3 regions of the Paenibacillus sp. sg306046 genome follow, and region 2 is predicted to be linked to each of the others. Evidence: riboswitches for the same ligand, from Rfam matches in the RefSeq annotation. Region 2 holds a riboswitch; each other region holds the start of a gene.
The links. A riboswitch is a leader RNA that binds a small molecule or an ion and turns the genes downstream of it on or off. The one in region 2 is predicted to bind thiamine pyrophosphate.
Positions count from the first base shown of each region.

Region 1: it holds a riboswitch for thiamine pyrophosphate, as region 2 does, so the genes downstream of both, AC6ROY_RS16515 (ECF transporter S component) here and thiM (hydroxyethylthiazole kinase) in region 2, are expected to answer to the same signal.
Region 3: it holds a riboswitch for thiamine pyrophosphate, as region 2 does, so the genes downstream of both, AC6ROY_RS11880 (phosphomethylpyrimidine synthase ThiC) here and thiM (hydroxyethylthiazole kinase) in region 2, are expected to answer to the same signal.

Region 1 covers NZ_JCAMRT010000015.1:119,334-129,809, reverse strand. The annotation lists gene AC6ROY_RS16525 (energy-coupling factor transporter transmembrane component T family protein) at 1-309, opposite strand, end outside; gene AC6ROY_RS16520 (ABC transporter ATP-binding protein) at 316-2,046, opposite strand; gene AC6ROY_RS16515 (ECF transporter S component) at 2,072-2,653, opposite strand; TPP riboswitch at 2,795-2,900, opposite strand; gene asd (archaetidylserine decarboxylase) at 3,485-4,285, shown strand; gene AC6ROY_RS16505 (MFS transporter) at 4,428-5,681, shown strand; gene AC6ROY_RS16500 (tetratricopeptide repeat protein) at 5,847-6,689, opposite strand; gene AC6ROY_RS16495 (5'-nucleotidase C-terminal domain-containing protein) at 6,817-10,476, opposite strand, start outside.
Region 2 covers NZ_JCAMRT010000017.1:88,323-98,798, reverse strand. The annotation lists gene AC6ROY_RS17680 (alpha-glucosidase/alpha-galactosidase) at 1-270, opposite strand, end outside; gene AC6ROY_RS17675 (AraC family transcriptional regulator) at 385-1,308, opposite strand; gene AC6ROY_RS17670 (hypothetical protein) at 1,503-1,823, shown strand; TPP riboswitch at 1,923-2,036, shown strand; gene thiM (hydroxyethylthiazole kinase) at 2,168-2,983, shown strand; gene AC6ROY_RS17660 (GNAT family N-acetyltransferase) at 3,025-3,861, shown strand; gene AC6ROY_RS17655 (SDR family oxidoreductase) at 4,058-4,921, opposite strand; gene AC6ROY_RS17650 (DoxX family protein) at 5,003-5,365, opposite strand; gene AC6ROY_RS17645 (winged helix-turn-helix transcriptional regulator) at 5,515-5,868, shown strand; gene AC6ROY_RS17640 (hypothetical protein) at 5,961-7,052, opposite strand; gene AC6ROY_RS17635 (LPXTG cell wall anchor domain-containing protein) at 7,762-9,258, shown strand; gene AC6ROY_RS17630 (class D sortase) at 9,336-10,202, shown strand; gene AC6ROY_RS17625 (sensor domain-containing diguanylate cyclase) at 10,211-10,476, opposite strand, start outside.
Region 3 covers NZ_JCAMRT010000009.1:176,893-187,368, forward strand. The annotation lists gene AC6ROY_RS11865 (ABC transporter ATP-binding protein) at 1-1,287, shown strand, start outside; gene AC6ROY_RS11870 (ABC transporter ATP-binding protein) at 1,443-3,254, shown strand; gene AC6ROY_RS11875 (helicase C-terminal domain-containing protein) at 3,458-5,998, shown strand; TPP riboswitch at 6,014-6,119, shown strand; partial or broken gene AC6ROY_RS11880 (phosphomethylpyrimidine synthase ThiC) at 6,522-6,971, shown strand; gene AC6ROY_RS11885 (MFS transporter) at 7,517-8,893, opposite strand; gene AC6ROY_RS11890 (MarR family winged helix-turn-helix transcriptional regulator) at 9,042-9,497, shown strand; gene AC6ROY_RS11895 (multidrug effflux MFS transporter) at 9,786-10,476, shown strand, end outside.

The DNA of each region.
Region 1 (10,476 bases), on a different contig from region 2:
AAAGCTTTCCTCCGAAATATGGATCAGTCCATACCGGTACCAGGTCGTCTCGCCGGTGCCGAACAAAATCATCGAGGCAGCCGATGACACAAACATCAGTCCAAACGGCAGCAGCATCCACAGCAAACGCCGGGCCGGCTGACCGCTCGCCAGAAACAGCAGCAGCGTATACATCCAGGTGATGTGCAGCAGCACATTGATGTTATGCGTGAACAGCACCATCAGAAAGGCTCCCATCGACACAAGCAGCTTGAAGCTCGGGTTGACCCGATGCAGCCAGGTCGTGCGGCCGCTCAGCAATTCCAGCATAGATGCTCAGCCCCTTCCCTTGTCGGCCGTACCGGCCAGCGCTGGGCCGATGGCATCCGCAGCTGCGGTCTCAGTCAGCCCTGAGGCCGCAGCCTGCTCGCCGCTGGCGCGACCTGTACGGCCGTGATGCCGTCCTTCGCCAGCATGATCAACGCGATCATTCAGCTCCCCGGCGGCCTTCTTGTGCCCACCGCCCTGACTAACGCCCAGGCCGGGCCGGCTGCCGACCGGACGAGCTGACGGCTCCCCAACCGTCAGCTCGCCCTGCCGCACCTCCCAGACCCGCGTAGCAAAGCGGCTGACGATGTCCATGTCATGCGTCACCATCACAATCGCCAGCCCGCGCTGCCGCCACGCCTCCAGCTTCTCCAGCAGCGCGAACGTATTCACCGCATCCTGGCCAAATGTCGGCTCATCCAGCAGCAGCAGCCGCTGCGCCTTCACGGTCGCAGCCGCTACCGACAGCCGCCGCTTCTGGCCCAGCGACAGCTGATACGGATGCAGCTCCCGCTGTCCGCTCAGCTCAAAAGCTGCGAGCAGCTCGTCGGTCTGCGCTAGCACAGCCTCCGCCGACTCCCCGTCCCGCCGGAAGTTAAACGCCACTTCCTCGAATACGCTGCTGCCAATAAACTGCAGCTCCGGATTTTGAAACACATACGCCGCCTGATGTACGACATCGTCCAGCCCGCTCACCCGCCGATTCGCGAGCACATAGTCGCCTTCGGTCGGAATAAGCTGCATCAGCGAGGACAGCAGCGTGCTTTTGCCAGCGCCGTTTTCGCCGATGACCGCAATCCAGTCGCCCGGCCACACCTGTGCGCCCGCAGCCGCCAGCTTCCGCTCCTTGCCATGGTAGCCTGCGAACTGCTGCAGCCGGAGCAGCGGCTCCCCGCCGGCGGCTGGAAGCGGCAAGCCCGCCGTCGCCGGGAGGCGGCGCAGCCCGGTCCCGGTCCCCAGCTGCACGCCGTCCGCGGTATAATCGTTCCACACGCCGGGATACCAGATGCCGTAGCTTTGCAGCTCGCTGCGCCGCTCACGGAACAGCCGCTCCGGCTCGCCATCCGCCAATATGCGGCCCGCTCCATCAAACAGCACCACACGGTCGATGAAATCAATCACTTCATGCAGCTTGTGCTCCACGATAATGACCGTCTTGTCGGCCGTTACCCGCTTGACCGTGTCCCAGATCTCACGGGTACCCTCGGGATCGAGCAGCGAGGACGGCTCATCCAGAAACCAGGCGTCCGGCTCCAGCGCCAGCAGCGAAGCCATCGCCAGCCTCTGCTTCATCCCTCCGGACAGCGAAGCAATCGGCGTGCGCGGATCAACAGCGGCCAGTCCGACCTGGGCCAGCAGCGCTCCGATTCGCTCCTGCATCTGCTCGCGGGGAACACATAAATTTTCCAGCACAAAGGCCAGCTCTTCATCCACAATCGGCATGCAAAACTGCGTATCCGGATCTTGAAACAAATACCCCCAGGAGGCGGGCCGTCCGACGCCGGCCGCTTTCATCGGCAGCTCGATCACAGCGGGAACAAGTCCGGCCAGCACTTGCAGCAGCGTCGACTTGCCGCAGCCGCTTGGCCCAAGCAGCAGCACCTTCTCCCCCGGCCGGATCGTTAGCGATAGTTGGTCGAACCATAAAGCCTTGCTGCCCGGAAATTTGAGCCGCAGCTCGCTTACCCAGACAGCGCGGTCCGCCTCACTGCCCGTCTTGTTATCCGCGAATCGCGTCATGCTCCCTCACCCGTTTTCCTTATGTTTACCGACCAAGCGAATCCAGATCATCCTGACTGACCGGGCGCACCAGTTGCGTCACCCCGGTCTTCTCCAGCGCCTTCACCAAGGCATAGCTCAACGTACCGCAGATCAGGAACGCGCCGACGAACCGGTACAGCACATACTGCACGATCAGCCACGGCGAATATTCCGTCAAGTAATTTCCGTAGATGTCCATAACCAATGCGCCAATCGCGGCCGCAATACCTGACAGACCGGCTACAAGCAGCGAGAAGCTGCGGTAGCGGAACGCCGCGAAGGTCAGCTCCGCGCACAGCCCCTGCACGATGCCGTAAGTCAGCGACGACACGCTGTAATGCGAGCCGAGCAGCATCTCGAACAAGGCGGCGGCTACTTCGGCCAGCACCGCTACGCCCGGCTTGCGGATGATGAGGAAGGCGACAGCCGCAGCCATATACCACATGCCGTAAATCAGCTGCTCCAGCGGGATGCCGGGCACTTTAAATACGTTGTACACATCGCCCCATACCCGGTAAATGATGCCGAACACAACGGCAATGACGATGGTGACCAAAATGTCGGTCAGCTTTAACCCTTTTGACATGACTTGATTCCACTCCCTTATCGAGTTCGTCCGGGATCACGCCGCAGCATCGCGGCCCTCTCTTCCAGCGTGGATGATCGCAAAAAAGCCGCCTCCGTCATACGGAAGCGGCTTGTGAGCACAAGTGAACGGACTCAAGATCGTCTGCGTTCTCCACTTCCCTACGCTGGCATCACCCAGATCAGGTTCAGAGGGTCTAGGATCTGTCGATCCAATCTCAGCCGGTTAGGCTCCCCTAGTGACATAAACATACTAGCATGAATGGGCTAAATGTCAATACAAAAAAAAATTAATGTAACATTTAGCAAATTTCCCTAGTCTTCTCGTGGCATGTCTGTTAAGATAACGATACATCATAGCACGGGAGAATAACTATAGAGAAAGCGGGGATTTTTATTATTGAAAGCGCTATCTGCAATGCGGCGTTTGGCAGGAAATGGCCCGGTTCCGAACCGCCGCCTTATACGCCGGAGGCTCCGGATCACGAGCCGCTGCCCGTTACCGTCAGCATCGTAGCCGACTGCCCGTTTTGCAGCCAAATTCAAGGCGAGCCCGGCTGCCGTACGCCGATTCATTGCACGAAATGGTCAGGCGCTTGCAGCCCGATTATGGTCAATTTGGCAGCTTGCGTCGCCTGCGGGGAGTACAGGAAATAGAAGAAAGAGGGCATTGCGCCGAAAAGCCGAGGCCGGTCATCCATGAAGGCTCCTTTGAGGGGCCTTCTCGCTTTTTTGCCGTTGTTTAGCGGTTGCTTTGTCCCCCGTTCTGTGTCAAGATAATCGGTAGGCTTCCACTAAATGATCATGTAGAAATAGGTGACATCCGACCCTTATGAAAATAACGTTTTTTCGGCTTCTTACGGAGCTTTCGTCACGCAAAAGCGTATCCCGTCTGACGGGCGCCTTCGCCAAATCCCGCGCCAGCCGCGCGTTTATTCCGCAATTCGCCAAAACATACGGCATTCGCATCGAGGATGCGGAGAAGCCGCTCGCGGGCTATGGCTCCCTGAATGACTTTTTTACCCGGCGTCTCAAGCCTGGCCTGCGTCCCGTTGACCGGCAGGAGGGCATCATCGTCAGTCCGGTCGACGCGTTGATTACAGGAATGGGCCAGATCGTGGAAGGCACGATGCTGAACGTGAAGGGGCAGGACTACACCGTCGAAGAGCTGCTGAACTTCAGCCCGCGCCGCATTAACTACAAAAACGGCTTTTTTTATGTGCTGTATTTAAGCCCGACCGACTACCACCGCATTCACACCCCGGTCGCAGGCGAAATTATCGAGAAGGAGCATGTACCCGGCAAGGTGTATCCGGTCAATGACTTCGGCTTGAAGCATATGCGCCGCGTGCTTAGCCGCAATGAGCGGCTGATCACGTATATGCAGCATGGCGCGGGAGAGGTTGCGGTTGTCAAGGTTGGCGCGCTGAACGTCAGCTCGATTCAATACGTGTCTCCTCTGCCTAATCAGGTGCAGGCGGGCGATGAGCTTGCTTACTTTGAATTTGGCTCCACCGTCGTACTGCTGATGGAAAATGGCACCTACGCCAGCCGCTCCGACCTTTCTGTGGGCAGCAAAGTAAAAATGGGCGAAGCGCTTGGCACTCTAACCCGTCACCCGGCGGGAACGTAATTTTAAGAAGCCGCCGGACGTGCGCCAGCCAAACCGGAACCGAGGGACAAGCATCGCCTGTCCCCTTTTCGGCATATCCGAATGTCCGCATCGGCGGACCCGCTCGCCTGCCGGGCGGCGAACAAGAAGGGAGTCAGGCATCATGAACGTTTCTACCAAGCCAGCAGACGGCTCGGCTTCATCCCGGACATCTCAAGCGGGCGTGAAGCCGACCGTCTTTCGCATTTTGCTGGCCATCAGCCTTGTGCATCTATTTAACGATACGATTCAGTCGGTGATCCCGGCCATTTTGCCGATTCTGAAGGACAGCATGCGGCTCAGCTACATGCAGTCGGGCATTATTGTGTTTGCGCTGAATATGACCGCTTCTGTTATGCAGCCGCTTGTCGGCTTGTATTCCGACCGAAAGCCTCGTCCTTATATGCTGCCGATCGGCATGTGCTTTACCTTCGTTGGCGTACTGGGGCTGTCGCTTGCTCCAACGTATTGGCTTGTGCTGCTCTCCGTCCTGCTGATCGGCATCGGGTCGGCGATCTTCCACCCGGAAGGCTCCCGAGTCGCCTATATGGCGGGCGGCAACCGTCGCGGGCTCGCCCAGTCGATTTTCCAGGTCGGCGGCAACTCCGGGCAATCGCTCGCTTCGATCATGACAGCGCTTGTCTTTGCCCCGCTTGGACAGCTTGGCGCCATCTGGTTTACTGCGGTAGCCGCAATTGCCATCGCTGTGCAGCTGTATATTTCCCGCTGGTACAGCGGGTACATGGCCGCCAATCCGCCGGCGTCCCGGTCCAGCGGCTCCCGGATTGTTGATCCGCGCCGCAAGCGCCAGCTGCGCTTCGCCGTGTATATGCTCATTTTTCTCGTCTTCGCGCGTTCCTGGTACCATGCAGGCATCACGATCTACTTCCCGTTTGAGCTGATGGAGAAGTTTGGCTTGCCGCTGGAGCATGCCCAGGTGTACATCTTCCTGTTTGCCGCCGCCGGAGCGGTCGGAACCTTTATGGGCGGGCCGCTGTCGGACAAATTCGGCCGCCGCAACGTCATTTTCTTCTCGATGCTTGGCTCAGCCCCGCTTGCGATGGTGCTGCCTTACGCCAATGCCTGGTGGGCTTACGTCATTTTGCTGATCAACGGCTTTATTATCTTATCCAGCTTCTCCGTGACCGTCGTGTACGCCCAGGAGCTGATTCCGGGCAAAATCGGCACCGTATCCGGGCTGATCACCGGTCTGGCCTTCGGCCTCGGCGCGCTTGGCGCCGTTGCGCTCGGCAGCCTGGCGGATACGTATACCGTGCATAAGGTGATGAACTGGGTCAGCTTCCTGCCGCTGATCGGACTGCTTACCTTCTTCCTGCCGTCAGACCGCAAGCTGAAGGAATGGGCGAGCGAAAGCTAACGGAGCGCGCCTCTGCCAGCGGATGCTTTTTCTAAACTATCGAGGCGTGGCTCGCCGTCAGCGGGCGGAGACTTTTTTAGTCGCTTGTCCGCTTGTCCATTTCACAGGCAGCTGCGTCAGGCTCCTTCTCAACACTTGCCTTGGGAGAAGCCGCCTGACAAGCTGCTACGCCTCAGGTTCTTCCTCCGCTTGCACCGTCGTCACGCCAAGCTCCGCAGCCAGCTGCTCCAGATCGGCGCGCGTCAACGGCGTCACCATCGCGAGATCACGCTCCAGCGCCTGCTCGCACCGTTCTCTGGCCTCCTCCAGCCGGCCCAGCTTTTGCAGCGTCAGCGCATAGAAATAATAGGCCTCCGCATATTTGGGCGACTTGTCCATCACCTGGACGTACAGCTCGGCCGCTTCCTCCAGCCGTCCCAGGTACATATAATTCAAGGCAAGGTTGTCCAGAATGGTCACATCGCTGTCGTTAAAGGCATACGCCTCCTCATTGATGGCCAGCGCCTCCTCCAGGTCTCCAGCCAGCACCTTCAAATAACCGAAATTGCCGTAAGCCAGCGTGTTTTTATAATCGCTAAGCACGTCCTCCATGATCGCCAGCGCCTCGCCGCGTTCGCCGCGAAGCCAATGGATGGTCGACAGGTTAATGCGCGCCTGCATCATAAATTCCCGTTCGGGATTCGACTGCTGCAGCTTCCGGAACACCTGCTCCGCTTCCTCCAGCCGGCCTGCCTTCAGCAATAAATAGCCATAGCTTATCTGGTGCTGCGGCACGACCCCCTTGATCCGGTTGGCCTGCCCGAGCAGCTCCAGCGCCCGCGCTTGATCCCCCTTCATATAAGCCATATTGCCGCGCTGCGCGTAATACGCCGACCGGTTCCGAAAACCAAAAAAACCGAAAATCAAAATGGCCCCGGCAACACCAGCCGCCCAGTGCAGCTTGAACAAGATGAAAATAACAAGAATAACCGCAGCGATCGGCAATAACGCTTTTAATACTGGCGGCATCCGCTCCCCCTCTTTCCTCTTTCAAATGTATAGCTCCATTATACGCAAACAGCCCTCCCTAAGCTACGTGAGCAGCTCGGGGAAGGCTGTGTTGACTTTAAAGCGCAACGATTCGTAAAAAATTGGATTAGTTGATGAAGTTGACAGCTTGCAGCAAACGCTTGAGCATAACGGCTGCTTCCGCGCGTGTAGCAGGCTGTGCAGGCTCGAAGCGGTTGCCCGTCGTGCCTTGGATAATGCCGGCCTTCACCGCTTGGGCGACGGCCTCCGTTGCCCAGCCTTGAATGTCGCTGCCGTCTGCAAAGCCAGCTGCCTGAGCGGACGAAGCGCTGCCCGGAGCTTTCCCTGCAGCCGTCATCGCACGGCTGATCATCACAGCCATCTGCTCACGGGTGATGGAGACGTCCGGACGGAAGGTGCCGTCCTCGAAGCCTTCTACCAAGCGGGCTTTCGAGGCGGTGCCGAGCGCACCGGCGAACCAGTCGCCTGCTTGCACATCACTTACGCCATTCAGCGTACCATCTGCCTTCAAGCCCAGTGCGCGAACAACAAGTGCAGCAAATTCCGCACGGGTGATTCGGCTGTCCGGCGCAAATCCGGTTTCCGTCCGGCCCTGTACGACCAGCTTGGACGCCAGCAATTCAACGTCAGCTTCCGACCAGTGGCCGTTCAAATCGGAAAACGTTTTGTTCGATTTTACCACGGTGTAAATACTGTTCGAATTACGTTTCATCTGAACCGTCGTTTGCCCATTAGCCGTTGTGAATACGGCAGGTACGAAGGTCATCTCGCCGGTCGTCGGATCGTACACGACAGCTGTAGCCTGCTCCCTGTCAACGGACTGCGCAATCGTGATTGAACGGGTGACGTACGTCGTGCCGAAATTGTTGATTTCGGTCGATTTGCCGTTTGCCACAGCTGTGATCTCGAAGCTGACGGCGCCGGCCAGCAAGGCTACGCCGGATTTCGACGCAGCTGCGTTCACCTGCTCGGCTTCCGTTCCCGTTACCGGCTCGATCGTTACCTGAATGCTGATGTTATCCGCGCTTACGCCAAGCGAAGCGGCCAACTCGTCGAACTTCAGAATCGAGAGCGGCAAATCATACGATTTGCCATCCGTTTTCACCTGGATGACCGTCGCAGCCTGTTGGCCTGCTGCCGCTTGCAGCGCGGAGGCCGGCAGGTCAACCTTGACCGGACCTTCTACGCCAGCCAAATGGATAACCGCCAGATCGCCCTTGTCACTGCCGACAAGCCCTTGCAGCGCCTTGTTCAGCGATTCAGCGCTAAGGGTCAGCTTTGTTACCTCTTGACCATTGGCGGCCGTTTCCTTGACAAGATCCTTCTCGTTCACCTTCAGCTCAACGCCAGTTTCCGTAGCGACAGGCTCTACAGCTGCCGGTGCTTGCGGTTCCGCGCTTCCTGAGCCGTTGCTGGAAGAGCCTCCGCCGCTCGACGGCTCTTCAACCGGTGCAACTGGCTGAGCTACCTCGCGAATACGTCCCTCCGCCTTGGAAGTGATCGGACCTTGATAGCTCGACACAAAGTTGACAGTAGCCGTCAAGTCCTCCGGTCCGGTCACCGGATTTTTGCCGAGCTTGCCGATTTCAATGTTTTTCGCGCTGGTGGACGTGTGCATGAAATTATTGACGACAACGGAATACGTTTTTGTCTTATCCAATACCGCTCCGTTCGCCAGACGCATCGCGACGACTTTGCGATTGTTGTTCGCGTCTTTGTACCACGTATACGTAAAGCCGGATACGTGGAAGTCAGGACCGAAGGTCGAGCCGGAGCCCAGCTGCGCGTTGATGATCGTTTCCAGCTCAGCGCCGGTCACATCCAGCTTCACAAGCACATTGTTGAACGGCTGGATGCTGAACAGCTCGCCCCATGTAATGTCGCCGATGTTCAGATTTTCCCGTACACCGCCGCCATTCATCAGAGCAAAGTCAGCCTGCATCTCTGCACGCATGCCATCGGCAATCAGATTGCCGAGCGCCTGATCGCCGTTTGCGCCGATGCCCATGCCCGGATAATCCTTCTTCAGCTCGACGCTGGACGTGCCGACGACACGATTCAGGAACGGAGCCGCTTCGTTCGTATACTTGGCGATGATGCCCTGTACCGTCGGGTCTGCAGCCTTCTGAACATTGTACACGACGTTCGCCTGCTTCTTGACGATATCGCCGGTTGTCCGGCTGATCTCCAGGTCCACCTCGCCGAATGCCTTGCCGTATTCCCAAGCCTGGACGATCAGCTTGCCGTCCACCTCGCCCGATACACGGAGGTGGTTATGACCGGCGAAAATCACATCGACTTCATCGTCAACCGCTGTCGCGAGCTTCGCAGCTTCTCCGGTTACCTCAGAGCCGGACTGTGCGGCCGGCAGATGCGCCAATACAATAATCGACTTGACGCCTTGCGTTTTCAGCTCAGCAACCGCGTCATTAACGGCTGTCGCCGCATCCGTGAACTCAATGTCCTGAATGCCGGCCGGTACGACGATTTGCGGCGTTTCTTCCGTCACGACACCTACAAAACCTACCTTGACGCCCTCAACCTCTTTGATGACATAAGGAGGCAGCACATGCTTGCCATCGGCCTTGTACTTCACGTTAGCAGCCGTCAAAGGGAAGCTTTGTCCGTTGTAGCCCTTCGTGCCCTTAGGATGCTCGCCGCCGTTCAGCAAACGAAGCAGCTCCTGCGTACCTTCGTCAAACTCGTGATTCCCCGCCGTACCTACGTCGAAGCCCATCGCTTCCATCACTTCGACCGTCGGCTCATCCTGGAACAACGCCGATACCGGCGGGCTGCCGCCGACCATATCGCCCACATGGACGGTCAGCGTGTTCGGGCTGGCCGCTTTGCGCTCTTTCAGCGCTGTTGCCAAGTAATCCATACCGCCGACAAATACATCCGTACTGATGATGCCATCGCCGTTCAAATCTTCATTCAGCGATTTCTCGGAATATTTATCGTTGATTTTTCCGTGCAGGTCATTTACGCTCAGCAGCTTCAGCTTGATGTTGCCTGTCGGCTCCTCAGGAAGCGTTGCGCCCTTCAGATCGACAATCCGGCCTTCGACAGGCGCGTTCGCCGTCGTCACCGTACCGAGCTTCTGCAAGTAATTCGTAAACACTTCATAGTCCGGCAAATACAGCAGATTGACGCGGCCTTCCTTATAAGCCTTCTCCAGCGATGTGTAGAAATCGCCGCCCTTGGCTGTGAAAGCGTTGGTTGCAACCGTATATTTCGCCTGCAGATCCAGCAGCGCATAGCTGTCGCCTTGCTTCACCTCGACGCGTACAACACGCTCGCCTACAGGCCTCGTCGAATCATAATCGAAGCGCATGCCTGCGATGTGCGGGAACCGTCCGTCCTTCGTCGTTGTAATCGTCGATACGCCATTTTCCAGCGCGTCCTTGATTTCCTGACCGGTCAGCGTAATCGTCACCAGGTCATTGTTGAACGGCAGCACCGTCAACACATCGCCCTGCGTGACAGCTCCCTTGTTGATCGAAGCGCGGATTCCGCCGCCGTTTTGCAAGGCAATGACTGCATCTGTACCGGCCGCGCGCGCAGCGTTCAGCATGCCGTCCGCAATCAGATTGCCCAGATTCGTTTCCTTGGAGCGCACGTCCGTACGAACACCGTTCAGATCAACCTCTGCCTGACCGACGACGACCTTCGTCAGCTCCTGAATGCCCGGCTTGTACTTCGTATCCAAAATGGATTTGGCTTCGGCATCCTCAGCCACCACGTAGTTGTTGCCGACTTTCTCGTC
Region 2 (10,476 bases):
TTCCAGCCCGCCTACACGAATCGTACACAAAATGTATTTCGCGCCGCGCAGAGCTTCCCGACGGTCGGTTGTCGCGTGGATGGGCACTGATAACCCATTTTCCGCGATATCCCGGCGGCAGAGCTGAGCGACCATATCGAGATTGTGCTCATTGATGTCTGTAAATGCAACTTCAATATTTTTAAATTCCGGCACGGTCAGCAGATCCCGCAAAATGCCCCGTGTAAATCCGATACTGCCTGCCCCGATAAAAGCAACCTTAAATGACATATCAAAATCCTCCATTTTCCTGGAACTGAGTCGATTTGGCTGTTCACAAGCTGATTGTAGCAGGGCGGCGGCAGCTCAGGTTACTAAGATCGTGACCAGCGTGGAGCGGTACTGTCAAAAATCCTCACTTGGTTCCTGGCGATACGCTTCGGCGCGGATGGATTTACGAAACTCGGTCGGAGTCAGGCCGGTCTGTTTTTTGAATAAAGAATGAAAATATTGCCGACTTCCCACACCGACATAATCAGCTACGTCCAAAATGGGAATGTCGGTACGCAGCAGCATTTTTGCTTTTTCCATCCGCAGCTTGGTTAGGTAGCCCATCGGCGATTGGCTGGTGTGCGCCCGGAAAATCCGGTGCAAATAACCCGGATGCAGGTTGACGGCGGCGGCGATGTCCTTGACTTGTATGTCCCGGTCATAGTTATGATGGATGTATTCGGTGGCCTGCCGGACATAATAATCGGCTTGCGGGTGCAGACTATCCTCCGTGCTGCGGTGCAGCCGCGCGATTCGGATCAGCAGCTCCGCGATCTGCAGGCGGATCAGCAGCTTGCTGCTTTTCGGACCTCCATCCAGCTCCAGCACCAACCCCTTCAAGAGATGATACATGTCATCGGGGTCACGCAGCACCAGATGGGTTTTAGCCGTGTGCAGCAGACCGCGCAGCAGCTCATCCTGGGCCGCAAGCACCCGAATCGAAGGGAAAAGGTCTCCGGGCTGGCAGCGGTTAAACCGGATTTCGACGTTCAGCATCCGGCAGGATGTGCCGGCTTCGATCATCAACCGATGCAAGATGCAGGCATTTAGCATAATAAATTCGCCTTTTTTGAGCGAAACGGCTTCAATGCCGTCTCCGCTCTGCAGATCGACCCGGCAGTGGCCGGAAATGATATACATAATTTCGGTATCGGGATGCCGGTGAAAGGGCATCTCGAATCCATCCCATTGCTTGAAATAGTAAGCGGATACATGCGGATGAAAATCATCCTGAAGCGGGTCGGCATGAAATAAAGCTGAATGCTGCAAGACCGTCACTCCCATCTGCGGTGGAGTTGTAGAGGTTCTCCCTAATGATGCAAAATATCGGGATAAAGCACAAGTCGTCTTCGAAAAATAGGCTTGGCAATTTTCGGTGAAATGGTAGAATGAGAGGAGAAGCTACGCGCGTGATTTAGCATCGGGCTTTTAGTTACCTGTTGCTTGTTTTGATGATCCATAGGAGGCAGCCGATGTCTGATTCATTAAATCGTATCGAAGCGTTACTTTCCACCCTTGTCCATGATTTTGCAGGCTTAAAGCAGGATGTCGCAGAGCTGAAGCAGGATGTCTCAACGTTAAAGCAGGACGTCGCCGGATTGAAGCAGGAAATGTCCGAGGTCAGGCAGCAGCTGGACCGCATTGAAGCCAACCAGAACGAAGATGTCATTGGCATGCTGGAGCTTGTTCATGTCAAGCTGGAAAGCTGCGCAACGAAGGAAGAAGTGGCTGCTCTGGCCAGACTGCAGGGCGAAGATCGCCTCAAGCTGGAAATGCTTAGAAAAGCCCAATAAAGGACAGCTGCAGCGTACCTTCGCCTCGCAGATTTGCCAGAAGCCTAAAAAAATGCTGCCTTGACCGGACTTGTCGCAATCGCTATTATTAAAGGAAATGAATAGAACCATGGGAGTCCGGGGGAAATCGGGCTGAGAGTACGGCTGAAGCTGCCGTTAACCATTTGAACCTGTTGGATCATGCCAGCGTAGGGAGAGTGCGGGAAACACACTTTGCTTAGGGCGGAGTGTGTTTTTTTTCAAGCTGCGACCAGGCGCGAAGTCAGGTGTCCGAATAGGACTTTCACCGGATGACACATGGACAACCACATGGCTACTGCCTAAATTCAAGGGGGACTACCAGAATGGAAATCGAAGCAAGAATCGACATGCTGCAACGGGTAAGGGCGCAAAGACCGCTCGTCCACAATATTACGAATGTCGTAGTCACAAACTTTACGGCTAACGGGCTGCTGGCGCTTGGCGCTTCGCCGGTGATGGCTTATGCGCATGAAGAGGTGGCTGATATGGCCAAAATTGCGGGGGCGCTGGTTGTCAATATCGGGACGCTGGATCAAAGCATCGTCGAGTCGATTCTGATTGCCGGACGTTCGGCCAACGCGCATGGCGTCCCGGTTATTTTCGATCCGGTCGGCGCGGGAGCGACTGCGTACCGGACTGAGGTATCGCGCCGTATTTTGCAGAAAATCAAAGTTTCCATACTTCGCGGCAATGCGGCGGAAATTGCCAATGTGCTTGGCGAGCAGGTGCAGATCAAGGGCGTTGATGCCGGCGAGGCGGCTGGCGATCAGGCAGCCGGGCTGGCGCGAAAGGCGGCACGCCAACTGGGTGCTGTTGTTGTTGTCACCGGTGCGGATGATTATGTAAGTGATGGAAGCGTGACGTACCGGATCAGCAACGGCACGCCGCTGCTGACAGCCGTGACGGGTACGGGGTGCCTGCTGACGAGTATAATCGGCGCTTTTGCCGCGGTCGAGCGTGACCTGGTTGCCGCGGCGACGACTGCGCTTGCCTTCTACGGTGTAGCCGCTGAGCTTGCAGTCGAAATTTCCGGCAGCAGCCATCCGGGTACGTTCCAGACGGAGCTGTTGAACCGGCTGCACACGACGACGGGCGAGGATTTGGCGAACCGTGCAAGGATCAAGCTGATGGAAGAATAGGAACGCGGATGGAACGTACTAGAAAGCCAGTGGGGAATCGAATGGAACAGCCGGACAATGGAGCTGAGCTGACGCGAAGCGATACGGAAATGATGGAAACGAAGCAACCTGAACGGCTGCATCCCTTTTTGGCCGAGCTGGTCCAGGTGGAGGAGCTTGCAGCCAACGCTTGGCCTGCCTTCACGCAGCAGTTGTATGGAGGCTGGAGGCTGCGTGCTACGTATGGCACGACCAGACGGGCGAACAGTGTCCACTCGATTGGACCGCTGCCGGCTTGCGCAGATTGGCTTGCGGACCTCGAAGACTTTTACCGGCGGCGCGGCTTGCCGGTCTGCTTTTATGTCAGCGACGCTTCGCCTGCCGGTTTGGATGCACTGCTGGCGGAGGCGGGGTATGTACGGGAGATGCCCTGCTTGCTGATGACAGGTGAGGCGGACGCCGTTGTTCGCTCTGTCGTGCTTGACAGCCGGTTTGATTACGAGTTCGCCGACGAAGCTGACGAGCAGTGGCTGGCCGATTTTTTGCGGCTGGAAGGGTTTGGCGAAGAGCGGCTGCCTGCGTATCGTCATATTTTTTCGGCGATTGGTCCGGTCAAGGCGTTTGTCCGCGTTATGAACGAAGGAGAAACAGCGGCGCTGGCGACGGTCGTCAGCGAACGCGGGTACACCGGCGTCAGCAATGTCATCGTAGCCGCCCGGCACCGCCGGAAAGGCATGGCGGGACAACTGCTCCGCAAGCTGGCGGACTGGTCGCTGCAGCAGGGAGCGCAGCGGCTGTACTTGCAGGTATTGCAGGACAATGCGCCTGCGAGGAGCCTGTACAGCAAGCTGGGGTTTACGGCGCTAGGCCGACATCACTACCGCAGCAAGCAGTTGTAGGCATGCCCTTGCAAGAAGGAGCGTGCGACTGCGTTCCAAAGGCGGGCTTTCTTGACTCTGTTTTCATAAACATGAAAATTAAGGGTGTTACGCAGTAGCCTGAGCTATTACGTAACACCCTTGATTTTTATCTACTGTGTTCTGCTAGCTAAGAAGCCGGCAAGCTGCTTGCCTGGGAGCGTTAGAATGACTGCTATTACTGGGAAAATCCATTCACGATTTGAGCGATGGCTTCCTGGACCGGAGTGACGGGGCGTCCCAGCAATGTCTCCAGATCATCGCTTGGGATATCCAGCTCGCCGTCACGTATGCCGCCCTGGATGGCAACCAGCAGAGCAATGACAGGCTCAGGCAGTCCTGCTCCTCTCAACATGCCGCCGTATGCTTCCTCATCCAGATGTACAACCTGAATATCGCGCTGGACCGCTTGGGCAAAGCTTGCTGCCAGCTCTTCTTGAGTGATGAGCGGACCGGACAATTCATAGATTTTATTTTCGTGCCCTGGCCCGGCAAGCACAGCTGCGGCTGCTTCGGCATAATCGCGGCGAGCAGCCCACCCGGCCCGGCCTGTGCCCGAGGCGATGCTCCATGGCGCACCGTTCAGTACAGCCTGGAAGGTTGCGATTTCATTTTCCAAGTACCAGTTGTTGCGAAGAATGGAATACGGAATCCCTGAATGCCGGATCGCCTGTTCCGTCTCGCGATGATCCGGGGCAAGCGCCAGCTTGCTTTCCGCTGCGTTTGGCGCGCTGGTGTACGCAATGAAGCCCACGTTCGCTTGCTGGGCCGCACGAACAGCGTCAGCTTGCTGTTTTCTACGATTGGGCATATCATCTGTTGAGATGATCAACAGTCGGTCAATTCCGCTGAACGCCGAAACCATGGACTCATACTCATTAAAATTCGCGTAACGCACATCAATGCCTTTTGCGCTCAGCTGCTCGGCCTTTTTCGGATCGCGTACACTGACCGCAATTTGTTCCGGCGCTACTTTTTTCAACAACGCTTCAACGACCAGCGACCCCAGATGTCCTGTTGCTCCAGTGACCAGTAATTTCATAGGAAATCCCTCCGTTTGAATATGAATGGATAGGTTGATCCTGCACATACGTAAGCGGCCAGTGCTGCGGCAGCAAATCGTCTAGGCTTTCATGACCTTCCTTTTCCCCAAAAACACAATCAAGCTTAACAGGAGCAGCACTAGAGGCATAGCGGCAACGCCAAACCCTTGTCCGGCTTTCAGATGCGTAAATACAGCTCCGGCCATCACAAGCGCCAAGGCTCCGCTGCTGGCCAGCACCAGCTTAGGGTTCCAGAAGCCTACTACTAATAACACCGCAGCAAGCACCTCAATCGCGCCAACTACATACATGAAGCCAGTGCCGTACCCGTAGATTTCATTAAATGCTTGAACCTGCATCGGATTTCCGCTTAACTTCATAAAGCCAAACAGGAGGAAGCCGACTCCCAGCAAGCCTTGCAAAATGCGAACAGCCCATTTCATGATGATGCATGTCCTCCTTGAAGTTTTGTTAGTTACAGAGTTATAATAACCGCAAGGAGCATTTACCGGAAGTAGGCACTTCAATTAAACCTGGTATACAAAAGGATACCTTGCGAAGCTCAAGCAACAATTCCACAGGAGTGGTTCAAATGGCTGAAAACTGTAAAGTTGAAACTGCGTTAGGAATCCTGATTGGAAAATGGAAGCCTGTCATCATGTTTCATTTGTTTTCGAGGGGGACGTTGAGATTCAGCGAGCTGCAGAAGGCAATCCCAGGCATCACGAAAAAGATGCTGACAGCGCAATTAAGGGAATTGGAATACCATGGAATTGTGTATCGTCAAATTTATCCGCAAATTCCCCCCAAGGTTGAATATTCCATTACGGCATACGGAATGAAAATTGCTCCGCTCCTGCAGGCGATGAATGAATGGGGCCTGGCGCATGTGCAGCATTTGCATGAGCTGTATGGGGAAGAACAAGCCGTTGAAGCACGTGACTAGCTCGAAAATCGGGCAAAAAGGATCGCAGGCTCCACCTGAAACGGCGGCTGCTGCGATCCTTTTTGATTTAACCTTCAGTCAGCACTCCCCACTTATCTGGTTACTTGCGGGCTCAGCCAAACGGCAGGGCCTTTTTTGCGTACAGCGGTTTTTCTGGCTGTTCGCTTCGGCGGCTTGAGGGTGTGTACCGAGGCGGAGGAGCCTGCTTTGGCCGGTCGGCCAGTCGGGGTCAAGAGCTGCTCGCCTCTCGCAGTAGCTGAACGCGTCCGGCGGTCAACGAGGGACCGCTCCTCGGCCGGTCGTGTCGGCTTGAGCCTGCCTGGGAAGCCTGGTCGCGCAGGCAGGACGCGATTGGCGTGGACGGCTTGAACTCCGGACTGGCTGCGCTCGCCGCCAGACAGCCCGGAGCTGGAGTGATTCGTGACTGCGCCGGAGGAGCCTGAGCCTGGGGCAGAGCTAGAGCCCGAGCCTGAGCCTGAGCCTGAGCTGCCATAGCTAGAGCCAGAGCGATGGCTCAGCTGTTCCGGTTGGTCGACCGCTGTCGGATACGACGGTACTACCGGGAGGTCAGTGGCTGCCGCTGCTGCAGAAGAGCTGAGCGTTAATGTTTTTGTTTTTTGATGATAGGCGAGCATCATGCGCGTACCTGGCACAAGTCCAAGCTTCTTGCAGAGCGGAGCGGTCAATTTAAGCTCATTGCTGATTTCGTTCGCAGGCACGCGGAGCTGCGCCTTCACGCTGCCCGCGCTTGTGCTGAGGGTCAGCACGGGCCGGGTCGTCCGGGGTATGCCAAGAGCGGCTGCGAGAGCCGCGCCGATCGTAATCCGATTTCCTTGGCTCCGATCGGTTTTCAGTACCCTGTGACTGCGGCTAACAAGCAGACGTGTCAGCGTCAGCGTATCCTGCATAGCGTTGTAGTCCATCAAGTACCGGTTCTGGTCCCGCAAGCCGAGCTGCTTGGCGGAAGCCGGATCAATCGCCAGGTACGGAAAGGCGCATTCGTCGCTGTCCCCCTTGAGCAGGCGGGTTGTGTGCGTATGGCTGCCGTTTTTGAGCGTGATGGACGCGTCGTTGGGCAGATCGCTCAAGCCATGGGCGATACTGCTATAGCATTCCAGCACAAGCGTGACGGTTCCGCTTGCCTGATGAGGGGTGATGACGATATCGACGACATCTCTTCCCATAGACGATCCGTTCCTTTCTGTCTTCAGAGTTTCACAGACAACATGCCGCTGAATGGCAGTCGCTCATCCTTAGACGGCCTCGATCAAGGTTTTTTACAAGATCGGCTTCGGTCAAAGGTTTTCTTGCACGTATATCAGTGTATGTCATCGGCCTTCACGGCGTCTGTACAGCTGTCCCGCCTTGCACAGGTTGGGCCTGCGTCTGCACGCCGGCTCTCGTGGAAGCGCCGGGGGCGGGCACTGACGGCTGATTTCTTCGTCAAATCGAGACAAGCTGCAGCAAATGTCTGCAGGAGCTATGTATGTTTTGCGGCAGGGCGCATAACTTGTAGAAGTAAGGTTTACAGGAAGCGGACGTAGTGTCTGACGACAGCTGCCAAAGGCCAAGCCAGATCCAGGCCGGCTGATCCTAGTTAAGATTATAGAATTTGTAAGCTTTCAGCGAAGCTGAACGATTCTATAATCGCAAGAAAAGCTACTGCTAAAACACCGATGTATCTTCATCGAAAGTGCTTCGATCCGAAGTTTTACTTATTTTCAGCAGGCAGTAGAAATTTCGATTTGTTTATGATACGATATGTATCAATTATAAGATTGGGGGCGGTGTCTGAAAGGCGCGTTATTGCAAGGTTTTAGCTCATTTTTATTGGATTTGAAGGTGATGAGTAATGCAACAAACGTTCAAAAGTATACAGAAAGGAGCAAAATCATGAAGCGAAAGGTCAAACCGGTATTTGTCCTCTGGATGAGCATCCTGCTTGCGCTTACCCTCGTTTATCCTGTTTTTGGATCGGCGGTGAGTCAGGTTCGCGCTTTCGGGGCGGAAGCTGCAGCCGAACCGGCGCCAACCGCCAGCCTTGATCAGGGCTCGCCGACGGTAGGGCAGGCTGTTTATGAAGGGGCTTGCGAACAATTGCTTTATAAATCGGAAAATGAACTTCAACAGCTTCTCAAGCCGGTCTTGAAAGCGACAGGCCAGGTGACGTTTGAAATTCCGGACGGCTCCTGTGATTTGCAGTTGTCCTTTACGAGTTACGCCTTCCCGGATAATATCCAACCGGACCGGTTCGGACGGCCGTATGAGAAGCAATATTCGTATTCAAATGTGACGAGAACGTACGGTCCCGGAGTGTATACCGTCGAAGTCGATATGCCGTGCGGCTACTGGCAGCTTGATTTGTACCGAGGGCCCGAGTTGAAGACATTGGGAGTCGGCGGACACACCTCCAAGCTGATGGTGAAAGCGCTTCTTAATTATCAGGTCAACGGATGCCCGCCGCCTGAGCCTAAGGTCGAGCTGGTGGAGGCAGGAGCGCTGTGCGTAAATACGACAGGCATTGTCCGCTTCCAGCTGACGAACCGCAATGAAACGGCAACGACGATTGACTACTCGCTGGGCGGAGCCCAAGGTCAAGTGACGTTGGCGGCTGGCGAGCAGCGGATCGTGGAGCTGGCCTCCGACAGTACGGAGCGTTTGATCGTGACCGTTCACGGCCAAAGCAAGGAGACGGTCGCAGCGGACCGAACGAGCTGCAATCCGCCGCCTGAGCCTAAGGTCGAGCTGGTGGAGGCAGGAGCGCTGTGCGTAAATACGACAGGCATTGTCCGCTTTCAACTGACCAACGGCAATACAACCGTAACTGAGGTGACCTACAGCTTGCACAACGTGAGCGGTCACGTCACTTTACCTGCTGGCGGATCAGCTATCATTCAACTGGCTGCTCCGGCTGACGGAGAGCTGCTCAAGGTAACTGTCGGCGAAGCGAGCAAATTGACCGTCGCAGCTAGTGCCGCGCTATGCGGCAATGGAGGAGATGGCGTCAATCCCGGCGGCGGCGATGATGACGACGATGACAACGACGGACCTCCGTCTACGCCGCCGCCAACCGTCACCATCCCGGATGAACCTGTGCCTGCCGGTCCTGGTATGACGCCTAAGCCGGGAGGAAGCGTCCCGACGCCGTCAGACGCCGTTGTACCAGATCCTGAGCCTGAACCGCTTCCTGAGGAGCAGCCGGAGCAATCGAGCCCGGAGCCGACGGAGATGAATCCGACGACGTTTGTTCCGGACGGAGATATTCCGCTTGGTTATCCGCAATTGCCTCAGACGGGCGAACAGGTGCCGTGGACGTATTACGGCATCGGGGTCTTGCTGATTGCAGCCGGGCTGGCAGCGGCTTTCAAACGACGCAGCTCCGGATCGTAAACGAATGCATGAGGGGACTCCGGTCCCCTTTTTCATTTGACGGCAGAGCACTCGATCAATGGACGGGAGGTGCGCGGATGCGCAAAAAAGGCATTGCCCTTGTTGTCGCCGGGTTATGCTTGATCGCTTACCCGCATGTGCAGCAGGCGCGGGAGGACCGGCAGCAGCAGGAGCTGCTGGCGTCCTTCCAGTCGTTGTCCGTTTGGGCGGACTCTGGCGAAGACGAAGGCTGGCCGCAGGGAACGCTGACCGACGAACGAATGGGGCTGGACAGCGCAGTAGAGATACCCATGGCCGCAGGCCAAGGGACAACGGGAGCGCCGGACAGGCCGGGCCTAACCGGAGCCGAAGCGGTCGGTCCGGGAGCTGGCGCAGGAAGCGCAGCGGACGGCACGGCCGCTCAAGCGGGAGACGGAGAGCCGACAACAGCCGGGCCTCCGTCCGGGCCTGCGGGTTCACCGTCAGCCCGAACCGCTGCGCCGGGGATAGCGCCGGAAGCGGGTGCAGCAGAAACGCCTCGCCAGCCGCCTCCGCAGCAGGCGAAGGCTAAGCTGACGGCAATGGGTGTCATTGAAATTCCGAAAATCGCGACGAAGCTGCCCGTGCTCGCTGGGGTGACCGAAGCCAATATGAAGCTGGGCGCTGTGCATTTCAAAGGAACGGCGCAGCCGGGAGCAACCGGAAATGCCGTCATTGCCGCTCACCGCAGTTTGAGCTACGGCCGTCTGTTTAACCGGCTTGTCGAGCTGACGGAGGGGGACGTTATTACGGTCCGGACAGGCAAGCAGCAAACCGCGTACACGGTGACGGCTACCGCTATTGTGGAGCCGGATGATCTGACGGTGCTGGGGCAGCCGCGCAGCGGAAAGTTTCTTACCTTGATTACCTGCGATCCGATCGACACCGGCACTCACCGGTTTATCGTCCATGCCGTCGCGACCTGACGGGAGCATCAACAGGCTTCCAGTACAACAGCGATCGTCCGGTTCCGGCCGCTTTCCTTGGCCTCATACAGTGCCTTATCGGCCGACCGAAGCAGCGTTTCCGGCGAGTGGCAAGGGGACAGCGAGGTAGCCACGCCGATGGACAATGTGATCGTCTGGCCTGTCGGGTTGGCGCTTGCCTCGAAGGCGGTGCGAATACGCTCGGCGGCCTTGTAGGCTTCTACGTTCTCCGGCTCGGGCAGCAGTACGACAAACTCCTCGCCGCCATAGCGGA
Region 3 (10,476 bases), on a different contig from region 2:
GCTGTGTCCAAGGACGCCAAGCTGTCGCTGGTGCTGATCGCGATTGTCCCGGTGCTCGGATTATTTATTTTTTTCATTTTCCGTAAGGCGGGGCCGTTGTTCAAGGCGATGCAGACGAAGCTGGACCGGCTCAGCCTGGTGCTGCGCGAGCAGCTGACGGGCGTGCGCGTTATCCGTTCGTTTAACCGGACGGAGCATGAGCAGCAGCGATTTGCCGCGTCCAACGGGGACTTGACCGAAACCGCGATCCGGGTAAACCGGATGATGGCTTCGATGATGCCTGTGATGATGCTGGTGCTCAATTTTGCAAGCATCGCGATCATTTGGTATGGCGGCATCCGTATTGATCAGGGTCATATGCAGGTTGGCGATTTGATCGCATTTATTCAGTACGCGTGGCAAATTATGTTTTCACTTGTGTTTGCTTCGATGATGTTTGTGATGATTCCGCGTGCGTCTGCCTCTGCTGTCCGGATTCAGGAGGTGCTGTCGATGAAGCCGGATATTCTGGACGGCGACGGCTCGGCGGAGGCTGCCACAGAGCGGCCTTCGGTGCAGTTCCGTAATGTCACGTTTCGTTACCCGGGTGCGGAGATGCCCGCGCTGATGGATATTTCGTTTGAGACGCGGCCCGGCGAGGTGACGGCGATTATCGGGGGCACCGGCTCCGGCAAATCGACGCTGATCCATCTGATTCCGCGCTTCTATGATGTGGAGCGTGGGCAGGTGCTGATCGGGGGCGCCGACGTGCGCAGCATGACCCAGGAAAGCCTGCGCCGCCAGATCGGATTTGTTCCGCAGAAGGCGGTGCTGTTCAGCGGCACGGTAGCGGACAATATCCGCTACGGCAACGAGCAGGCGAGCATTGATGAGGTGCGGCGCGCGGCTGAGATTGCGCAGGCGTCCGAGTTTATCGGCCGGATGCCGGAAGGCTTCCAGGCGCCGATTTCTCAAGGCGGAACCAACGTGTCCGGCGGACAAAAGCAGCGGCTGGCGATTGCCCGCGCACTGGTGCGCCGTCCGGCCATCTACGTGTTCGACGACAGCTTCTCGGCGCTTGATTTGAAAACCGATGCCAAGCTGCGCGCGGCGCTGCGGCCGGAAACGGCTGACGCCTGTGTGCTGATCGTCGCTCAGCGGGTGAGCACGGTGATGGACGCCGACCGGATTCTGGTGCTGCATGAGGGACGACTGGTTGCGGAGGGCACGCATCGCGAGCTGCTGCAGTCCTCGCCGGTGTACCGCGAAATTGCAGCTTCCCAGCTGAAGGAGGAGGAAAGCGCATGAGTGATAGACCAAGCACGACCTCGATGAAACAAACGGCGTCCGATTTCGCAGCTGGCGATCGCACAGGCGGCTCTCCGGCTTCGTCAGGCAAAACGGGAGGCTCTGGCGGCCCCGGTCCGGGCTTCGGCTTCGGTCCCGGCCGCGGCGGCCCGGGCATGATGGGTCCGGCCCAGAAGGCGAAGGACTTCAAGGGTACGCTGCGCCGGCTGGCGGGCTATCTCAAGCCGCATCGGCTGTCGCTTGGCCTTGTGCTGGCCGCGGCGGTGCTGAGCACGATATTTTCCATCGTCAGCCCGAAGATTATGGGGGACGCGACAACAAAGCTGTTCGAAGGCATGATGGCCAAGGTGAAGGGCGTGCCGGGCGCGGCGATTGACTTCGGGTATATCGCCAATATTTTGCTCGTACTGGCGGGCTTGTATATCGTCAGTGCGTTGTTCGGCTATGTGCAGCAATATGTGATGGCCGGCGTCTCGCAGCGGATTGTCTACGATCTGCGAGCGGCTGTCAACGGCAAGCTGGCGAAGCTGCCGCTTACGTATTACGATGCCAGGCCGCATGGCGAGACGCTCAGCCGCGTAACCGGCGATATTGAAACGATCAGCAGTACGCTGCAGCAAAGCTTGACACAGCTTGTTACCTCTGTGGTAACGCTGGTCGGGGTCGTCGTCATGATGCTGACGATCAGTCCGCTGATGACGCTTATTGTCATCGTAACGCTGCCGCTCAGCTTCGTTGTGATCAAGGGCGTGACGAAGCGTTCGCAGCAGCATTTTCGCACATTGCAGCAGTCGCTCGGCCAACTAAATGGACACGTCGAGGAGATGTACACCGGGCATACGATTGTAAAGGCCTTCGGTCATGAGCAGAGGTCCATCGAGAAGTTCGACACAATCAACGGCCGGATGTATGATGCCGCATGGCGGTCGCAATTTATTTCCGGCGTCATTATGCCGCTGATGGGCTTTGTCGGCAACATCGGTTATGTGTTCGTGAGCGTCGTGGGCGGTGTACTGGTCATGAAGGGCACGATCCGGATCGGGGATGTGCAGGCGTTTATCTCGTATTCGCGCCAGTTTTCCATGCCGATCAGTCAAACGGCGCAAATCGCCAACATCATTCAATCGACCATTGCCGCCGCCGAGCGCGTGTTCGAGCTGTTGGATGAGCAGGAGGAGACGGCGGACGCGCCGCCACAGACACGGACAGCAAACGTTGCGTCGATGGGCGAGGTTCGGTTCGAGCATGTGGACTTCGGCTACAAGCAGGATGCTCTGCTTATTCAAGATATGAATCTGCTCGTCCGGCCAGGGCAAACGGTGGCAATCGTAGGGCCGACTGGCGCAGGCAAGACGACGCTGATTAATTTGCTGATGCGTTTCTATGAGCTGAACGGCGGCCGCATCCGAATCGACGGCGTCGATATTACGAGTCTGCCGCGGCATGAGCTGCGCAGCCAGCTCGGAATGGTGCTGCAGGATACGTGGCTGTTCAATGGCACGATTCGCGAAAATATTGCGTATGGCCGCGCCGGGGCGACCGAGACGGAGGTAGTGGCCGCAGCTCGGGCTGCCTATGCGGATCATTTTATACGCACGCTGCCGGACGGCTACGAGACGAAGCTGAATGAAGAGGCGTCCAATATTTCACAGGGGCAAAAGCAGCTGCTGACCATCGCCCGGGCGATTCTCGCTAACCCGCCGATTTTGATTCTCGACGAAGCGACCAGCAGCGTGGATACCCGTACGGAGGCCCACATCCAGCAGGCGATGAACGAGCTGATGCAGGGACGCACGAGCTTCGTCATCGCCCACCGGCTATCCACGATCCGTGACGCCGATCTGATTCTGGTTATGAGCCAAGGCACAGTCATCGAGCAGGGTACCCATGACGAGCTGCTGGCGGCGGGCGGCTTTTACGCGGATCTGTACGAAAGCCAGTTCAGCGCGAGTCGGCCTGCAGTGTAGCGCACAGAGGAGCGTACGTAGGCAGGGCCCGTAGCAGCCGGGAGAGAGCGAAGGCAGGGCGTTTTGTGAGGGAGGGTCGAGCTGAGCGACTGTCTTGGCCCGGAATATAGGTTGCGCAGGCGAGAAGGGTCGTCGTAATCTTGTGCGGCGCATGATATACTAAACGGCAACGAACGTATGTTTTGGGCGGGCAGGTGAATACGATGACGACGGAGGTCGGCATTTCGGTCAGAGCCTTTGTTGAGTACGCTTATATGAGCGGCAGCATCGAAGCCGGGTTTCGTACGATGACGACGCTGGCTGAGGGGACGAAGGCGCATCAGGCTATTCAGCAAACGTATGAACAACCGGACCGCAAGGAGGTGCATCTGGACGGAACGGTGGAGCACGGCGAGCTGACGTTCCGGCTGGAGGGGCGCTGCGACGGGCTGCGCTTCGCAGGAGAGCAGGCTATTATTGAAGAGATCAAGTCTACCTCGGGCGACTTGAGCCGACTGACGGAAAATTCCCATCCGGTCCACTGGGCTCAAGCGGCTTGCTACGCGTATTTGTACGCGGTGCGTGAAGGCTTGACAGTCATGCGGCTGCGGCTCGTTTACGTGCAGACGGGGACCGGGGAGCAGCTCCGCTTCGAGCGGGAAGCGGACATCGAAGCGCTGGCTGCGGAGCTGCAGCGGTATGCTGAGGCTTATGCGCCGTATGCCCGGCTGCAGCTTGATCATGTGCAGCAGCGGGATGCGAGCATCAAGCAGCTGGCGTTTCCGTTTCCCGCCTACCGGAGCGGGCAGCGGAAATTTGCGGGCGCGGTGTACACGGCGATTGCGCAGGACAGTCGTTTATTTGCCCGCGCCCCGACCGGAACGGGTAAAACGATGTCCACGCTGTTCCCGGCCGTGAAGGCGATCGGCGAAGGGTTGCTCCAGCGCGTATTTTATTTATCGGCGAAAACGTTGACCCGTACGGCGGCAGAGGAAGCGCTCGCGCTGTTAAAGGCGGGAGGCTTACGCCTGCGGTCCGTTACGCTGACGGCGAAGGACAAGATTTGCTTTCAGGAGGAAACGCGCTGTGACAAGGAATTTTGTCCATTTGCCGACGGTCATTATGACCGGGTGCAGGCTGCGCTGCTTGATCTGCTGACCCATGAGACATTGATCACGCGGGAAACGGTGGAGCGATACGCTCGCAGGCATATGGTTTGCCCGTTTGAGCTGTCGCTGGACGCCGCCTATACGGCCGATGCCGTGCTGTGCGATTACAATTACATTTATGATCCGCGCGTTTATCTCAAGCGCCAATCGGAGGAGCAGAAGCGGCAAGCCGTGCTGCTTGTCGATGAAGCGCATAATTTGGTGGACCGCGGCCGGGACATGTATTCGGCGGAGCTGACGAAGGCGCCGTTTCTGGCGCTGCAGCGTGCGTACAAAGGTGTAAACGCCGCGGTATACGAGGCCGCCAAGGCGGTGAATGCTTGTTTTATCGCCTGGCGCAAAGCATGCGCCGCAGCCGATGCAGGGGTTGGTTGGGCCGCGGCAGACGGTATAGGGCGGGAGCTGTTGCCTGCTTCTGGAGCTCGTGGGATGACCGGTTTAACGGCCAGATCAGCCGAGACGGCCGGAGCAACGGAAGCCACGGGAAAGACCGGAGCCACAGGAGCAATAGTTAGCTCAGCGGGCGCATCAGCCAAGCATTGCGTTCACGGAGAGCCGCCGGAAGAGCTGGGCGTATGTGTGGAGTCGTTTATTCAGGCGGCGGAGCGGGAGTTGTCCGGACCCGGTACGGGTGAGTTGCGGCAGCTGCTGTTGGATACATACTTCGCCTGTCAGCGGTACAGCCGCGTGCTTGATACGTATGACGAACGGTTCGTGACGCTGACCGAATGGTCGTCCGGGGGCGTGCGGCTCAAGCTGCTATGTCTCGACCCGTCGGCGCTGCTGCGCCAGATGGCCAAAGGCTACCGGTCGCAAATTATGTTCTCGGCCACTTTGTCCCCGCTAGGGTATTACCGGGACATGCTGGGCGGCGAAGCGAATGATTACGCAGTGACAATTCCGTCGCCGTTTCGCAAGGAGCAGCTGGCGGTCGGACTGCTGCCGCTGTCTACGCGTTATAAAGATCGCGAGGCTTCGAAGGCCGTCATTGCCGAGGCGCTGCATACGTTAATTGGGGAGCAAAAGCCAGGCAACCGGCTCGTTTTTTTTCCTTCTTATGCGTATATGAACGAGGTGCTGGCTTGCTTCGCAGAGCAAAGCTGCCCGTCCGTTCACCTGCTCGTGCAGCATGGCGAGATGAGCGAGGAGGAGCAGGCGGCCTTTCTGGCGGAGTTTCAGGCGGGACGCGACAAGCCGGTGCTTGGATTTGCCGTGCTGGGCGGTATGTTTGCCGAGGGTATTGATTTGACCGGGGAGCGGCTGACGGGGGTGGCGGTCGTCGGAGTCGGAATGCCGCAGCTTGGCCCGGAACGGGACGCGATTAAGTCGTATTTCGATCGTACAGGTAAAAACGGGTTCGATTACGCGTATGTTATTCCCGGCATCAACAAGGTGCTGCAGGCGGGGGGACGGCTGATTCGGACGGAGCATGATTATGGTGCGCTGCTGCTGATCGACGACCGTTACCGACAACAGGCTTACCAGCGGCTGCTGCCGGAGGAGTGGAAGCCGCTGAAGCTTGTCCGCGAGCTGCTGCCCGGCAGAAAGACGGGGGTGCCGAAAACTTCGCCCATTGTCATCCAACATATAGAATGAGTGTAGTATACCTAGGAAATCCACTAGGGGCGCCGTCGATGGCTGAGATAAAGCGTTACGCTTTGGTCCCTTTGAACCTGATCTGGGTTATGCCAGCGTAGGAAAGTGGGAAAGTGAGTTCATCGCACAACAAGGATGTCCAGGGAACGGAGCTGTAATTGGCCGAGTGGACATGCTGTTGTCAGCGTATGTTTGCACCTTCAACCGCTTCTTCGATGGAGCGGTTTTTTGAATGTCAAGCGCAGCAGCCGGACGGCTGTCTGCCGGCCGCTTGCCGTTCATGTCCAGACGAGACGGGTCCGCCGCAGGCGGGCGCAGCCGTTGGTGTTGCCTGCTTATCCTCCGCTTCCGGCCTCGCTCCGCGCGGCGATACGGAGGCGTACGAAGGGCGTTCGACAAGGCCGGCGGATGACGGCTTTGGTTCGGCGGCAACGCGGGCTGAGCGGGGGGCGGAGCCATTTCCGGCGTCGGCGCGGCCGCGGCGGGCGAAGCCGGGGCGCAACGTGTCGCAGCTGCATTATGCGCGGATACGATTATGGATTTGTCGACGGGGAAGCATGTTCATACGACACGCGAATGGATCATTCGAAACTCCCCGGTTCCGGTCGGGACGGTTTCGATCTATCAGGCGCTGGAGAAGGTGAACGGCAAGGCGGAGGGGTTAAGCTGGGAAGTATTCCGCGATACGCTGATCGAGCAGGCGGAGCAGGGCGTGGATTACTTCACAATTCATGCGGGCGTGCTGCTCCGTTATATTCCGTTGACGGCCCAGCGGGTGACGGGCATCGTTTCGCGCGGCGGCTCCATTATGGCGGCCTGGTGCTTGGCTCATCATAAGGAAAACTTTCTGTACACGCATTTCGAGGAAATTTGCGAAATTATGAAAGCTTACGGCGTTTCGTTTTCGCTGGGTGACGGGCTTCGTTCCGGCTCGATCGCCGATGCAAATGACGCTGCGCAATTTGCGGAGCTGTGGAGTCGGGCTCCTTGTCTCGTGTATGTCCATATCCAGTAGACATGTGTCTTTTGCTCAGTGGACATTGCTTCGTCAGTTCTCCTGTTGCTCACATGTCCAGATCTAGATGTTGATGGGTTATATACTGCTAGATATGGATTTCTAGCTCGGCTATACGTAGATCGTGATCATGTCCCCTTATGTCCGCCTTTTAAAAGACAAAGTTCTGTAAACGTCCTCTCTCAGGGGACATTCCTGCCCTCTGAAATATCATACTTATTAGCCAAGCAGTTTTTTCTGCGTGCGGAATTAAACAAGTGCCGCATAACGTAAGCCATCTGTAGGATGGAACTATTACGTTATGCGGCACTTGCAAGTTAGCGGTGTTGAGTCTTGTTGTTCCGGGCGTGTATGGATGCGAGAAATTTAAGTGAGCGAAGGATGCTAGATGTGACTTCGTGTCAGTGTCAAACCTGCCAAGCGTCTGACAAGCCACACAGCACGAAGTACGCTGTGTCACTGTGTCGTCTACGCGCGAGTCAGGCTCGCCCGGCCGCCACACATCAAGCCTGCTCGGGCATCGGGCTCATGCCGCCGGCTGCTGCTTTTTTCGCCCGTACATACCGGAGGGCGAGCAGCAGGGCCAGAACGGCTACGGCCAGCATGCCCCAAAATTCGGCTTCATAAGCGGAGGCCAACGGCCGGTTCGTTTGCCAGACGAGGCTGGCTCCGGTTAATGCGACGCCAAGCGCGCCGCCGAAAAACTGCGTCAGCTGCAGCATGCCGAGGCCGCTGCCGATCTCATCTTTATGCAGGGTTCGGGAAATTTCATTGGACACTCCGGAGCCTGCGGCAGAGAAGGAGACGCTCATCACCATATACGACACCATCAGGCCATAAGGCGATTGAACGCCTAGCAGGACAAAGGCAAGCATAGCCGCCGCAAGGGTGGAAAAGCCGCCGATGATCACCTTCACGTTGCCAGCGCGGTCGATCGCCCGGCCGATGAACGGCGAGAGCAGCGCGCTGAGCATAGCGCCGGGGAAAATCATCAGCCCTGCAAACACCGAGCTGTGGTTGAACAGCTTGATCACCACCAGCGGCATGAGAAACAGCATGGCAAAGTTCAACACATAGGCCAGTAGATTCAGCGCAGACAAGTTCATATAGGTGCGGTTGCGCAGCAGAGCCGGCTGAACGAACGGATGTGAAGTCCGGTGGATACGCAGCCAAAACGCGGTCAGGGCGATCAGGCCCGCAGCCAGCGCAGGCAGCGTCTGGCCGGTCAAGTACAGCAGCAGGCCGGTTACGCCTACGCCGATGAACAAAGCGCCCGGTACGTCGAAGTGTACGGACGAGCTTTCCTGGGCAGGCAGGTGACGAAGAAACAACGGCAGCGCCAGCAGCACGAGGGACGTGACCGCAAATAACGATGTATAGCCGAAATATTGGGTTAGTGCGCCGCCGACGATCGGGCCGATCCCGAAGCCAAACGAAGCTGCCGAAATGATGGAGGCCATGGATTGGCCGCGGCGCTCCAGCGGAACGAAGCGGGTGACCAGCACGATGCCGAGGCCCGGGGCTGCTGCTGCGCCCAGCGCCTGCAGCAGCCGAGCTGCGAGCAGCAGGTAGAAATTGCTGGCGGTCAGTCCGATGATCGACGCGATGCCGAGCAGCAGCAGCCCGACAAGCAGCAGCTTGCGAATCGGCAGAAAGTCAGATAGCCGGCTATAGGCAATGGACGCGATGGCAAAGCAAATCGAATAGCCCGTCACGATCCACGAAGCCGTTGTCGGCGTCAGATTCAGATCATGCGCGACGGTAGGCAGCGCCACATTAAACATCGTCGTATTCATGACGACCAGCAGCACGGTCAAGCTCCAGAGGCGGATGACCAGCTTTTCGCGGAAGGTGCCGGAGGCGGGAAGGTCTTTTTCCATAAAAGCGATCTCCTTTAGCGCGTGAGCGCATTTAGTTTTATTAAAATACTATTATTAGAATAGTAGTTGTGCTAAAATATAACCGATCCGTTATTCTGCTGTCAACGGTAAACAAATAAAAATAAGATCATCAGTGAGGTGAGGCACGATGTCCGAGCATCCGGTCAGCTCGCTATGGCGCAGTCTGCTCGATCTAGACAGCAAGCTGAAACAAACGTTGTGCTTTGTCAGCCAGGAGGCTGGCATACCGCCGTCAGCTGTATCGCTTGTATTTAAGCTGGAGAAGGAAATGCTCAAGATCAATTGCGTAGCTTCCGCGCTTGGCATTACGATCGGAGCAGCTTCGAATTTGATTGATAAAGTGGAGGAAAAAGGGTGGGTTGAACGGGTGCGCTCCGAGGAGGATCGGCGTATTATGTTTGTTCGCCTGACGGACGTGGGCATGGAGCAGCTGTTGCGCTGGCGGCAGCATTTTGCCAGCCGTGCGGATACGATTTTTGCGTCGCTGCCGGAGGAGGAGGTCCGCGAGTTTGAGGACAAGATCAAGCGGCTGAGCGAGCACTTGGAAGCCTATAACAACCAACTGGAGCGCGACGGGCTATAGATGCAGCCGATCTCCTCCGCCAAGTGTGCCCGGGCAGGCGATCAGGCATGCATGGCAGGAAGAGGAGGAGGTAGACCTGTTCCTGCCTATGCTCCGCTATCGCCTACTTTGAAAAACGTTGTCCCGGCAAGCATTCTCAGGTTGAGCGCTTATGCAGGGTTAATGTGGTTGAACAAGGAAGGGAAGGATCTCTGAATGGAAGAAAGTCTGGAAGGACAACCGAAGCGGGCCGGCGCCGCCGACAGGCCGGGGCAGGCTGCTTCTCCAGCTCAATCACGCCGGTTATGGATGGCGCTTGTGTTAGGCGTGCTGTCGGCCTTCGGGCCGCTGTCGCTTGATATGTACTTGCCTGCGCTGCCGCAGCTGGCGGGTGACCTGAACACAAGCGCCTCGATGGCGCAGCTTAGCCTGACGGCTTGCTTGCTTGGCTTGGCGCTCGGACAGCTGGCCGCGGGGCCGCTCAGCGACAAGTACGGCCGCCGCCGTCCGCTGCTAATTGGGCTGACTGTATTTGCGGTGTCATCGCTGCTGTGCATGCTGAGCGCGTCGGCGGCTGCCTTTGTAGCGCTGCGGTTTGTGCAAGGCGTAGCGGGTGCGGCCGGGATCGTAATCGCCCGCGCGATTGCGCGCGATTTATATGCGGGCACCGAGCTGACGAAGTTTTTCGCGCTGCTGATGCTGGTGAACGGAGCAGCGCCAATTCTCGCTCCGATTGCCGGAGGGCAGCTGCTGGAATTTACGTCTTGGCGGGGCGTATTTGTCGTGTTGGCTGGCATCGGGCTGCTGACGATGCTTGCGGTCGCGCTGGGGCTGCCGGAGACGCTGCCGCGCGAGCGCCGACAGCAGGGCGGAGCGCAGGAAACGTTCGCGACGTTTGCGCGGCTTCTCCGCGACCGTTCCTTTATGGGGTACGCGTTGTCGCAGGGCTTCGTGACGGCCGCCATGTTCGCTTATATCGCGGGCTCGCCGTTTGTGCTGC